DNA from 2 places in the Salinicola sp. 4072 genome. Region 2 is predicted to be linked to the other one. Evidence: riboswitches for the same ligand, from Rfam matches in the RefSeq annotation. Region 2 holds a riboswitch; the other holds the start of a gene.

Region 1 (4,924 bases), on a different contig from region 2:
CAGACCGCCGCCGCCAATAGCGCCACCGACATCACCGACTTGCGCCCCACCGCGTCCGAGATCGGCCCAGTGATCAGCAGGCCGATCGCCAGCATGCCGGTGGCGACCGACAGTGACAGGCTGCTGGTGGCGGCGTCGATGCCGAAGGCGTCCGACAGGATCGGTAGCAGCGGTTGGACGCAATAGAGCAGCACGAAGGTCGAAAAGGCACCGAGGAACAGTGCCAGCATGGTCGGCCGGTAGCCGCGCTGACCACGTTCGATGAAACCGCTTTCGGCGGCTTCCGCCTCGCGCGCCAGCCGATGATTGGCGGCCTGGGTGGCATTGTGGATGTCGGATGAGGTATGGCGGGACAACCCGATTCTCCCGAAGACGATGGCTGGCGCCGGAGTGCCATGGTCGGCCCGTTGCGCCGAGTTGATTTAGATCTTGGTAGGTTACGCCGCCACCATTAAGCTTTCTAATATATTATTCGACGCTTTTGAGAGGTTTAGCGACTCAATGGAACTGCGCTATCTGCGCTACTTCGTCGCCGTGGCCGAAGAGCTGCATTTCAGCCGCGCGGCCGAGCGGCTGGGAATCTCGCAGCCGCCGCTGAGCCAGCAGATCCAGGCGCTGGAGCGCGAGCTGGGCACACGCCTGCTGACCCGGACCAACCGCCGCGTCGAGCTGACCGAAGCCGGCCGGGTCTTCCTCGACGAGGCGCGCGACATCCTGGCACGAACCGAGCGCGCCACCCGGCTGGTGTCCCGGCTCGGGCGTGGCGAAGCTGGCCAGCTGCGTATCGGCTTCACCACCTCGGTGCCCTTGAGCCCGACGCTGCCGCGCACGCTGATGCGTTACCGCCAGCGCTATCCCGATGTCGAGCTGCGCATGCACGAGCTCAACAGCCAGCGCCAGGTCGCCCCGCTGCTCGAGGGCGATCTGGATATCGGCATCATGCGCCCCGCCACCCTGCCGGAGGGTCTCGACGCCTTCACTCTGATTCGCGAACCGCTGATGGCCGTGGTCAACGAGCAGGGGCCGCTCGGTGGCAGCGCGCTACCGCTGACGCTCGAAGCCCTGGCGATTCACCCCTTCGTCTATTTCTCGCCCGCTGCCGGCACCGGCCTGCTCGATCAGTTCAACACCCTGTTCGCCAAGCGTGGCCTGACGCCCCGGCTGGTGCAGGAAGTCGGCGGCCCGAACACCATCATCAGCCTCGTAGCGGCCGGCATGGGCGTATCGGTTCTTCCCGCCTCGTTCCAGCACATCCGGATCGACAATGTCCGCTACCGCCCGTTGAGCGATGCCGATGCCGTGTCCGAAGTCTGGCTGACCCATGCCCGCCACCACCTGACGCCCCAGGCCCGCTCGTTCATCGATCTGGTCCAGCGCCCTCTCGATCCATAACGCGCCCTCTCGATCCATAACGCGCCCTCTCGATCCATAACGCGCCCCCTCGATCCATAACGCGCTCCCTCGACCCGTGACGCGTTCCCTCCTCGCAGGCCCGGCCGTGACCGCCGCCACACGGCCGGCTTGACCTCGCCCGCCCCTCGTCACAGACTGCCCGTGGCGATGCACGATGTCGCCAGCTTGACGGGGTGCCGGTGGAACCGGCTGAGATCGTCCTGCGCCGGGATTCATTCGACGGCGCCACGGCGGATCCCGACGAACCTGATCCGGCTAGTACCGGCGTAGGGATCAAGCGGAAACCGTGGCGTGAGAGAAGACTCGCCCGTGCCGGTTTTCCCCTCCTGCGCTGTGCGCCGGCCTGACCCCGATAGCCTTGGCAAATATGCCTGGCAAGTCATGCCACGGAGCACAACCGAACATGAAATCCCCACAATTTCTGGCTGAAACCGCCCGCGTCGACAGCGCCGCCATCGCGCCGCTACCGGCCTCGACCAAGGTTTATGTCGAAGGCTCGCGTCCGGATATCCGGGTGCCGATGCGCGAAATCTCGCTCTCGCCCACGCAGACCCGAAGCGGACTCGAACCCAACGCGCCGCTCACCGTCTACGACACCTCCGGCCCCTACACCGACCCGGCTGCCGACATCGATATCCGCCGTGGCCTGCCGGAACTGCGCCGCCAATGGATCGACGAGCGCGGCGACACCGAATGGCTCGACGGCCCCAGCTCGACCTACGGCCGCGTTCGTGCCGAGGATCTGCGTCTATCGACGCTGCGCTTCGAGCTGAAGCGCACGCCGAGGCGGGCCAGGGAAGGACGCAACGTCACCCAGCTGTACTACGCGCGCCAGGGCATCGTCACGCCGGAGATGGAGTTCATCGCCATCCGCGAGAACCAGCGCCGGCGGGAGGCCCGCACCCTCGATACCGACCCGATGCTGGATCATCAACACCCTGGCGAGTCCTTCGGTGCCCATCTCCCCGACGAGATTACTCCCGAGTTCGTGCGTGACGAAGTCGCCCGCGGCCGGGCGATCATCCCGGCCAACATCAATCACCCGGAGAGCGAGCCGATGATCATCGGCCGCAACTTCCTGGTGAAGATCAACGGCAACCTGGGCAATTCGGCCGTGACCTCCTCGATCGAGGAAGAGGTCGACAAGATGACCTGGGGCATCCGCTGGGGCGCGGACACCATCATGGATCTCTCCACCGGCCAGAACATTCACGAGACGCGGGAATGGATCATCCGCAACTCGCCGGTGCCCATCGGCACGGTGCCGATCTACCAGGCGCTGGAGAAGGTCAATGGCGTCGCGGAGAACCTGACCTGGGAGATCTTCCGCGACACTCTGATCGAACAGGCCGAACAGGGTGTGGACTACTTCACCATCCATGCCGGCGTGCGCCTGCACCACGTGCCGATGACGGCCAGGCGCGTGACCGGCATCGTCTCCCGCGGCGGCTCGATCATGGCCAAGTGGTGCCTGTACCACCACCGGGAGAGCTTCCTCTATACCCACTTCGAAGACATCTGCGAAATCATGAAGGCCTACGACGTCTCGTTCTCGCTGGGCGACGGCCTGCGTCCGGGGTCGATCGCCGATGCCAACGACGAGGCCCAGTTCGCCGAGCTGGAAACGCTGGGCGAGCTGACCCGGATCGCCTGGAAACACGACGTCCAGGTGATGATCGAAGGCCCCGGCCACGTGCCGATGCAGCTGATCAAGGAGAACATGGACAAGCAGCTCGAGTGCTGCGACGAAGCGCCGTTCTACACGCTAGGCCCGCTGACCACCGACATCGCCCCGGGCTACGATCACATCACCTCCGGCATCGGCGCGGCGCAGATCGGCTGGTACGGCTGCGCGATGCTCTGCTACGTCACGCCCAAGGAGCACCTGGGCCTGCCCAACAAGGATGACGTCAAGACCGGCATCATCACTTACAAGATCGCCGCCCATGCCGCCGATCTCGCCAAGGGGCATCCCGGCGCGCAACGCCGCGACAACGCGCTGTCGAAAGCCCGCTTCGAATTCCGCTGGGAGGATCAGTTCAACCTGGGGCTGGACCCGGACACCGCCCGCGCCTTCCATGACGAGACGCTGCCCAAGGATTCCGCCAAGGTGGCGCACTTCTGCTCGATGTGCGGGCCGAAGTTCTGCTCGATGAAGATCACCCAGGAAGTGCGCGAACGCTTTGGCGACGATACCGGAATCGCCGCCGAGAAAGCGGCCGGCATGGAGGAGCAGGCAGAACGCTTCAGGCGCGAAGGTGGCGAACTCTACCGAGAGGTGTAGCCGCTCGCGGCGTCGGGCATCGCGCCCGACGTCTGCGTCTTGGCTTGGCTTGGCTTGGCTTGGCCCTCAGATCGTGCCCAGCGCTTCCATTCGGCACAGCTCCTGCAGCGGCGGAATCGTGTCGTACATCTGCTGATCCAGCAGTTGCCACACGATGCCCACGGTGGGCTTGTGGGGCGCATCGACTTCGATCGTGCGGGTCGGCGTGAAGATCACGTCCGAAACGGTATCGAAGACCTCCGGATGCAGCTCCTCCTCGAGTACCTGGCAGTCATGGACCAGAGCTGCCGAGGGGGTATTCACATCGATGTTGCCGATGCGATAGAGCATGCCCCACTCGGCATCGAAGTAACCGTGGCCCTTGCCGAAGCGGATGCCGGCTTCGTTGATCGCGCCGGTGCCCGTCACCATGAAATCGGTCCTGGGCCGCTCGCGGATCTCCGTCAGCGAGATCGGCCGTCCCATCCGCTCCATGCCGTCCAGCGTCGCGGCATAAAGGTACATTTCCTCCGGAATCTCGGCGGGATCGAGCAGCCAGAAACCGCGCTTGATCGAATAGGTCGTCATCAGCACCGTCTTGCCGTCGAGCAGCGCACGGTGACGCAGCTCTTCCAGGCAATTGTCCGGCGTGATGAAAAGGGTCGATGCCTGTTGATAGAACGGATGCGCGACCAGGCGACGGGTCGCGTCCTCCCGGTTCTGGAAGTCGGCGATGAACTCGCCGAAATCGAAGTGAAAGCGACTGTCGGGAAAGGCGACCTTGCGCAGATTGGCGAACACCCGCCGGCGTACGTCGGATTTATGATTCATATCGACCTCAGGCTCTGAATGGAGATATTGACGTTACTGTACGGGCGTCATCGCAAAGCGCCTCAGCACGCGCTGCTCGATGACGGTCACCATCAGATAGAGCAGCACCGACACCAGGACGGCGGCGACCACCACGGCCCAGACCAGACCGTAGTCCAGCGATCCGCGAGCGACGTTGAGCAGATTGCCGATGCCCGTTCCGGTGGCAAGCCACTCGGCGATCATCACGCCCAGAAAGGCCCGCGGCGCCACCAGCCGCGCGGCGGCGCACAGATACGGCAGACTCCAGGGCAGCGATACCAGGCGAACCTGCTTGAGCCGGGAGCCGCCCAGCACGCGAACGCAGTCCTGCGTCGCTTCCGGCACCAGCGCCATTCCCTGGGCCAGGGTAACGTAGGCCGGGAAGAACGTGACCGA
Region 2 (4,924 bases):
GGGATCGGCTCGATACCTGCGTCATCGGACGAGATGAAACGATTGAGGATACGATAGGTATCGATATCGAAACCGAGAGTGTCAGGCAAGGTGTCCAGATCATCGAGTCGTTCGACACTGCCTTGATAGTGCCAGTGATCGACGATGTGCAGGCCGACCTCGCCCTGATGATCGCTTTCCCTGAAGGCGACGCGGCCGGGCCAGGGCCAGTTCTCGATGCGCAGTTTCTCCATGGCATTCCGCGCTCGCTGGGTATGCGCTTCCAGGCTTTCCATCCCGCAGCAGGCGCCGAGGCAGCGGCCGATCTGATAGCCGAAGCAGCGTCCCTGTCCGGTTTCCAGCCCCAGGACACGCAGACACAGCGATTCGTCGTTGGCGATGTCCCGGAGCGTCATCTGGGCATCGCGGCGATTCCGAAACAGGCCGTAGAACCGTGTCCGTGCCGTTACCACCCATTGGCCGTCGGTGAGCGTCGGGCGATCATCGCCGTCGGGCCAGTTCCAGCTCACCATGCGTACACGCTTGCGTAGCTGCCGGTTGTAGAGCGGCACCCATCGCTTGATCAGGTCGGCCTCCAGCAACTGAGCGCCCAGGTCGCCGCTGGTTCGCATCCACGCGATGCGCCGGGTCTGCGCCATCATCTGGTCATGGCGACGGGAAACCGGCTGCTGCACGTGACTGCGAACACGGCTGCGCATGTTGATGCTCTTGCCGACGTACAGCGGCAGTTCATTCTGACCGAAGAAGACGTAGACCCCGGGCCGCGCAGGCAATGCCCCGAGGTCGTCGACGGTCGTGCTCGGCAGCGCCTGGGTCGGATCCTGCCGCGGGTCGTAATGCAGTGCGTCATAACGCGATGATATTGAACTCATATCACCAATCTAGACGATCTTTCGCTAGGGTGCGTTGAGATCCACTGCGAGGCGGGAGACCGGGCTCTGGGCCTTGACCTGGCCTCGTTCGAGCAAAAACGCCTCGAAATCGCGGTAGCGTTTACTGTCGAGTGCCGCCGGACGCAAGGCGAAGCGGGGCAGTGTGGCTTTCCAGGCGGCCGCGTTGAGCGGCGTATCCAGCGCCGGATCGTAGGCGATGAAACTCTGCCATGCGTCGTCCGGATGATTGATGATCCAGGATGTCGCCTCGCCGATGGCGTCCATGAAGCGTCGGTCGGCTTCGCGGTGCTGGTCCAGCGTCTCGCGATTGGCGACGAAGATCAGTTCGTCGTAGGTGGGCACGCCCTGTTCCTCGATATAGAACGCCTTGCCTTCGACCCCTTCCTGTTTCATCTGCGCCGGCTCGAAGTTACGGAAGGCACCGGTGACGGCGTCGACCTTTTCGCTGATCAGCGCCGGCGTCAGCGAAAAATTGACGTTGACCATGTCGACGTCGTCCAGGCTCAGGCCGCTGTTCTCGAGCATGGCCGACAGCAGAACCTCTTCGACGCCGCCGACTGAGTATCCGACCTTCTTCCCGGCGAGCTGGGAAAGGTCTTCGATACCGCTATCCGCGCGTACCAGCAACGCGTTCAACGGCGTCGCGATCAGTGTGCCGACGCGAACGACCGGAAGCCCCTGATCTACCTGCAAATGCAGCTGCGGCTGATAGCTGACCGCAAGATCGATCCGCCCGGCGGCGACCAGCTTGGGCGGGACGCTGGGATCGGCCGGGGCCTGAATGTCGACATCCAGTCCGCGTTTCTCGAACAGCCCGCGCTGCTTGGCGATGACGATCGGCGCGTGAACCGGATTGACGTACCAGTCGAGCATCACGCTCAGCGGAATCATCTGTGGCGGCGCCAAGGCATCTTCGTCTTCCTGCGCCAAGATCGGCGTCGCCAGGATCAGGCCCAGCAGCGCCAGGCTCATCGCCAGTCCGCGCCGCCACAGTGTCGATCGTTGGGTTGCACGTTGGGTTGCCATTGCTTGTTCCCCTGTCATTTTGATGTATTCATGAAGGCATGCATGGTTGATACGATTCGCTGGAAAGACCCGGTGTGATCTCGTTTCAAGGCCCGGATTCCACGCGATCCCGGTGCCAGGGCATCGACAGCCTCAATGCCGCATCGACGCCGAAGTAGAGCAGGACGGCAAACGCCACGAGCACGACCAGAGCGGCAAACATCAGGTCGATCTGCAACCGTGCATTGGCATTGAGCATCAAGTAGCCCAGCCCCTGGCTGGAGCCGACCCACTCACCGATCACCGCGCCGATCGGCGCCGCGCTGGCTGCCATCCGCAGCCCGGAAGCGAGCGACGGCAGGGCGGCCGGCAGTTGCACCTTCAGCAGCTGCTGGCGCCGGCTCAGCCCGAAGGTGCGGGCCAGATCGAGCCAGCCTTGTGGTGTCTGCCGCAGCCCGTCGTAGCCGGTCGACGCGACCGGAAAGTAGATGATGACCATGGCCATCAGAATCTTCGGGCCCAGGCCGTAACCGAGCCACAGCATCAGGATTGGCGCCAGCGCGAACAGCGGGATGGCCTGACTGATCAGCAATAGGGGCAGTAGCGTGCGGCGCAGGGCGCGGAAGCGAGCCAGCGCCAGCGCCGTTGCCAGCCCCAGCAGGATGCCGCCGATCAGCCCGGCCACTATCTCGATGGCGGTGATGCCGGCATGATGAGCAAGCAACGCGCGCTGTTCGATCAGCGCGCTACCGACGGCCGTCGGCGAGGGCAGGATGTAGCGTGGCACGCCGGTCAGCATCAGTACCAACTGCCAGATGGCAACAAGGACGACGAGCGCCCCCACGGGGCGAACGAGTCGGCCCGGTGCAATCTTCTCAAGCATGTGCCGACTCCTGCAGCCGAGTGACGAGCTCGGCCTGACGACGCTGCAGGTCGACATTGTCGAGCGGGCGCGGGCGAGCGCCTTCGGGCACGGGTATCGATACCAGGTGGGCGGGCTCACCCTGCAGGATCAGGATTCGATCGGCCAGGCGCAGCGCCTCGAGCGGATCGTGCGTCACCATGATTACCGTGCGGTCGGCCAGGAGCCGGCTGGCAAGGTCATGCAGCTCCAGCCGGGTAATGGCGTCGACCGCCGAGAAGGGTTCGTCCATCAGGACGACGCTGGCATCCTCGAACAGCGTGCGGGCGAGGGCGACGCGCTGGCGTTGCCCGCCGGAGAGTTCGTCCGGCCACTGGCCGGCTTTGTCGGCGAGACCGACCTGGTCCAGCAGGCGCTCGGCATGCTGGCGATCCTCGGGCTTGGGTCGCCCTCGCCAATGCGCACCCAGCATCACGTTATCCACCACGCGCTGCCAGGGAACGAGAAGGTCCTGCTGCGCCATCCAGGCGAGACGGCCCGCCAACGGCGCGCCGTCGCTGGTAGCGAGATCGAGATGATGGTTGTCAGGCAGTCTCAGGCTGGCGATCATGCGCAGCAAGGAACTCTTGCCGCTGCCGCTGCGACCGAGCAGGCAGGTCCAGCTGCCCGCATCGAACCGGGCCTGAAGCCCGTGGAACAACGGGCGATCGCCGAAGGTCAGCGAAGCCTGGCGGACGATGAGTCCGGGTGGTGGCATGACAACTCCCATCGGGGCCGGGCGAAGTCATGCGAGAACTGCTGGCATTTCCTCCGCCGGTATTAGCCGGTTCAGGTTCAAGGGTTGTGCATACCGCACTCTCAGCCCGTCGCATGGGCACCCCTATCCAGTGCCTGCGATTGTACGCCGACCATCACCGCCTGCCCACCGGCGATGATCGGACCGACACAAGGACGAAGTGCATTGACGATGCGAGACCTTGCGATCCGCGCGGATGACGAACTCACCCGGCGCATGACAGCGTTGACGGGCAAGTCGCTGACGCCGTTGGCGCTACGCTGGCCGGACAGCGCCAACTGGCTGTGGCGTAGCGAAGAGCTTTCCCCGCAGTTGCTGAAGTTGGCGAGGAGATCGCCCGCAAACGACGGTTTCTGGTGGGGTATCCAGCAGCTGTTCGGGTTCGACCGTTGGCAAGTTCCCGAGGCCCTGACCCGCGTGCCGGGGTGGCTGCCACCCCATTTGCCGATGGCGCCGCTGCCGATGACGTTCCTCGACCGGCTGCAGCAGGCGCCGCTCTGGAGCCTGCCATGGCGTCATGCCGCCCCGCCTGTAATGAGCGAGACGTTGGCCGCGCGACTCGGCGATCAACTGGCGCTACTGCACCAGGAGGCACAGCCGGGGTTTGGTCACCCAGTTGGTGACATCTCGCCGCTGTCGAGTTGGCCGGAGCGTGCTCGCGCTTTCGTGGAGAATCACCCCCGGCGCGACTGGATAGGCCACATGCCGAGCTGGCCGCAGCCCGCGAAGAGCGTCTGGTGCCTGCCGGATCTGCGCAGCGATCAATTTCTCGAAGGCGCGACGGACTGGCTATGGAGCGACTGGGAAGCGCTGGTGTGGGCGCCGCTGGAGCTGGATCTCTGCCTGCTAGAACTGCTGCTGGAAAACGCCGGCCACCGCGATGCCTTCATCGCCGCTTATGGTCGCCGTCATCCGATACCGGATCTCACCGACTATCGCCCCGGAATGCGAGCGCTGGCGGTGCTGCTGGCGCTGCATGGAGAAGGCGCCGGGGAGCGGGTGATCGCCCATCCACACTGGCTAGAAGATTAAATTTGCAGCAATTTTCGACCCCGCAAGACTTCGCCTGCATGGCATACTAGGGTCTGTTGCCGTTTCATGCACGGCCGCGCCGGAACCAGTTTTTGTGCGGGGCAAGGCGTGAGGAATGTGATTTGGTCGTTCCAAATGAATGACGAAAAATGCAGCACCGTGCAAAAACCGGCCCGGCCCTTCGGGTTGCGCGGCAAATGGCGCCATGCGGCGTTGCGGGATTGGAAAAGGGAACCACCCTTATCGGCATCCCGCGCCTGGCCTGACACCATTTGGCGCAGCAACGCGGTTCGCGCCGAAACGGCAACAGACCCTGGATCATCCCGACTCATAACC

What was found. Region 2 has a riboswitch for thiamine pyrophosphate ahead of R3F72_RS07160 (ABC transporter ATP-binding protein). Riboswitches for the same ligand answer to the same signal wherever they lie in the genome.
Region 1: it holds a riboswitch for thiamine pyrophosphate, as region 2 does, so the genes downstream of both, thiC (phosphomethylpyrimidine synthase ThiC) here and R3F72_RS07160 (ABC transporter ATP-binding protein) in region 2, are expected to answer to the same signal.

What each region holds. Positions count from the first base shown of each region.
Region 1 is NZ_JAXOVV010000001.1:246,699-251,622, forward strand. Features, by position in the region: gene R3F72_RS01080 (MFS transporter) at 1-356, opposite strand, end outside; gene R3F72_RS01085 (LysR family transcriptional regulator) at 502-1,392, shown strand; TPP riboswitch at 1,573-1,703, shown strand; gene thiC (phosphomethylpyrimidine synthase ThiC) at 1,817-3,697, shown strand; gene R3F72_RS01095 (5-formyltetrahydrofolate cyclo-ligase) at 3,764-4,507, opposite strand; gene R3F72_RS01100 (ABC transporter permease) at 4,541-4,924, opposite strand, start outside.
Region 2 is NZ_JAXOVV010000007.1:44,369-49,292, reverse strand. Features, by position in the region: gene R3F72_RS07175 (hypothetical protein) at 1-872, opposite strand, end outside; gene R3F72_RS07170 (ABC transporter substrate-binding protein) at 897-1,919, opposite strand; gene R3F72_RS07165 (ABC transporter permease) at 2,005-2,781, opposite strand; gene R3F72_RS07160 (ABC transporter ATP-binding protein) at 2,774-3,517, opposite strand; TPP riboswitch at 3,549-3,652, opposite strand; gene R3F72_RS07155 (hypothetical protein) at 3,773-4,588, shown strand.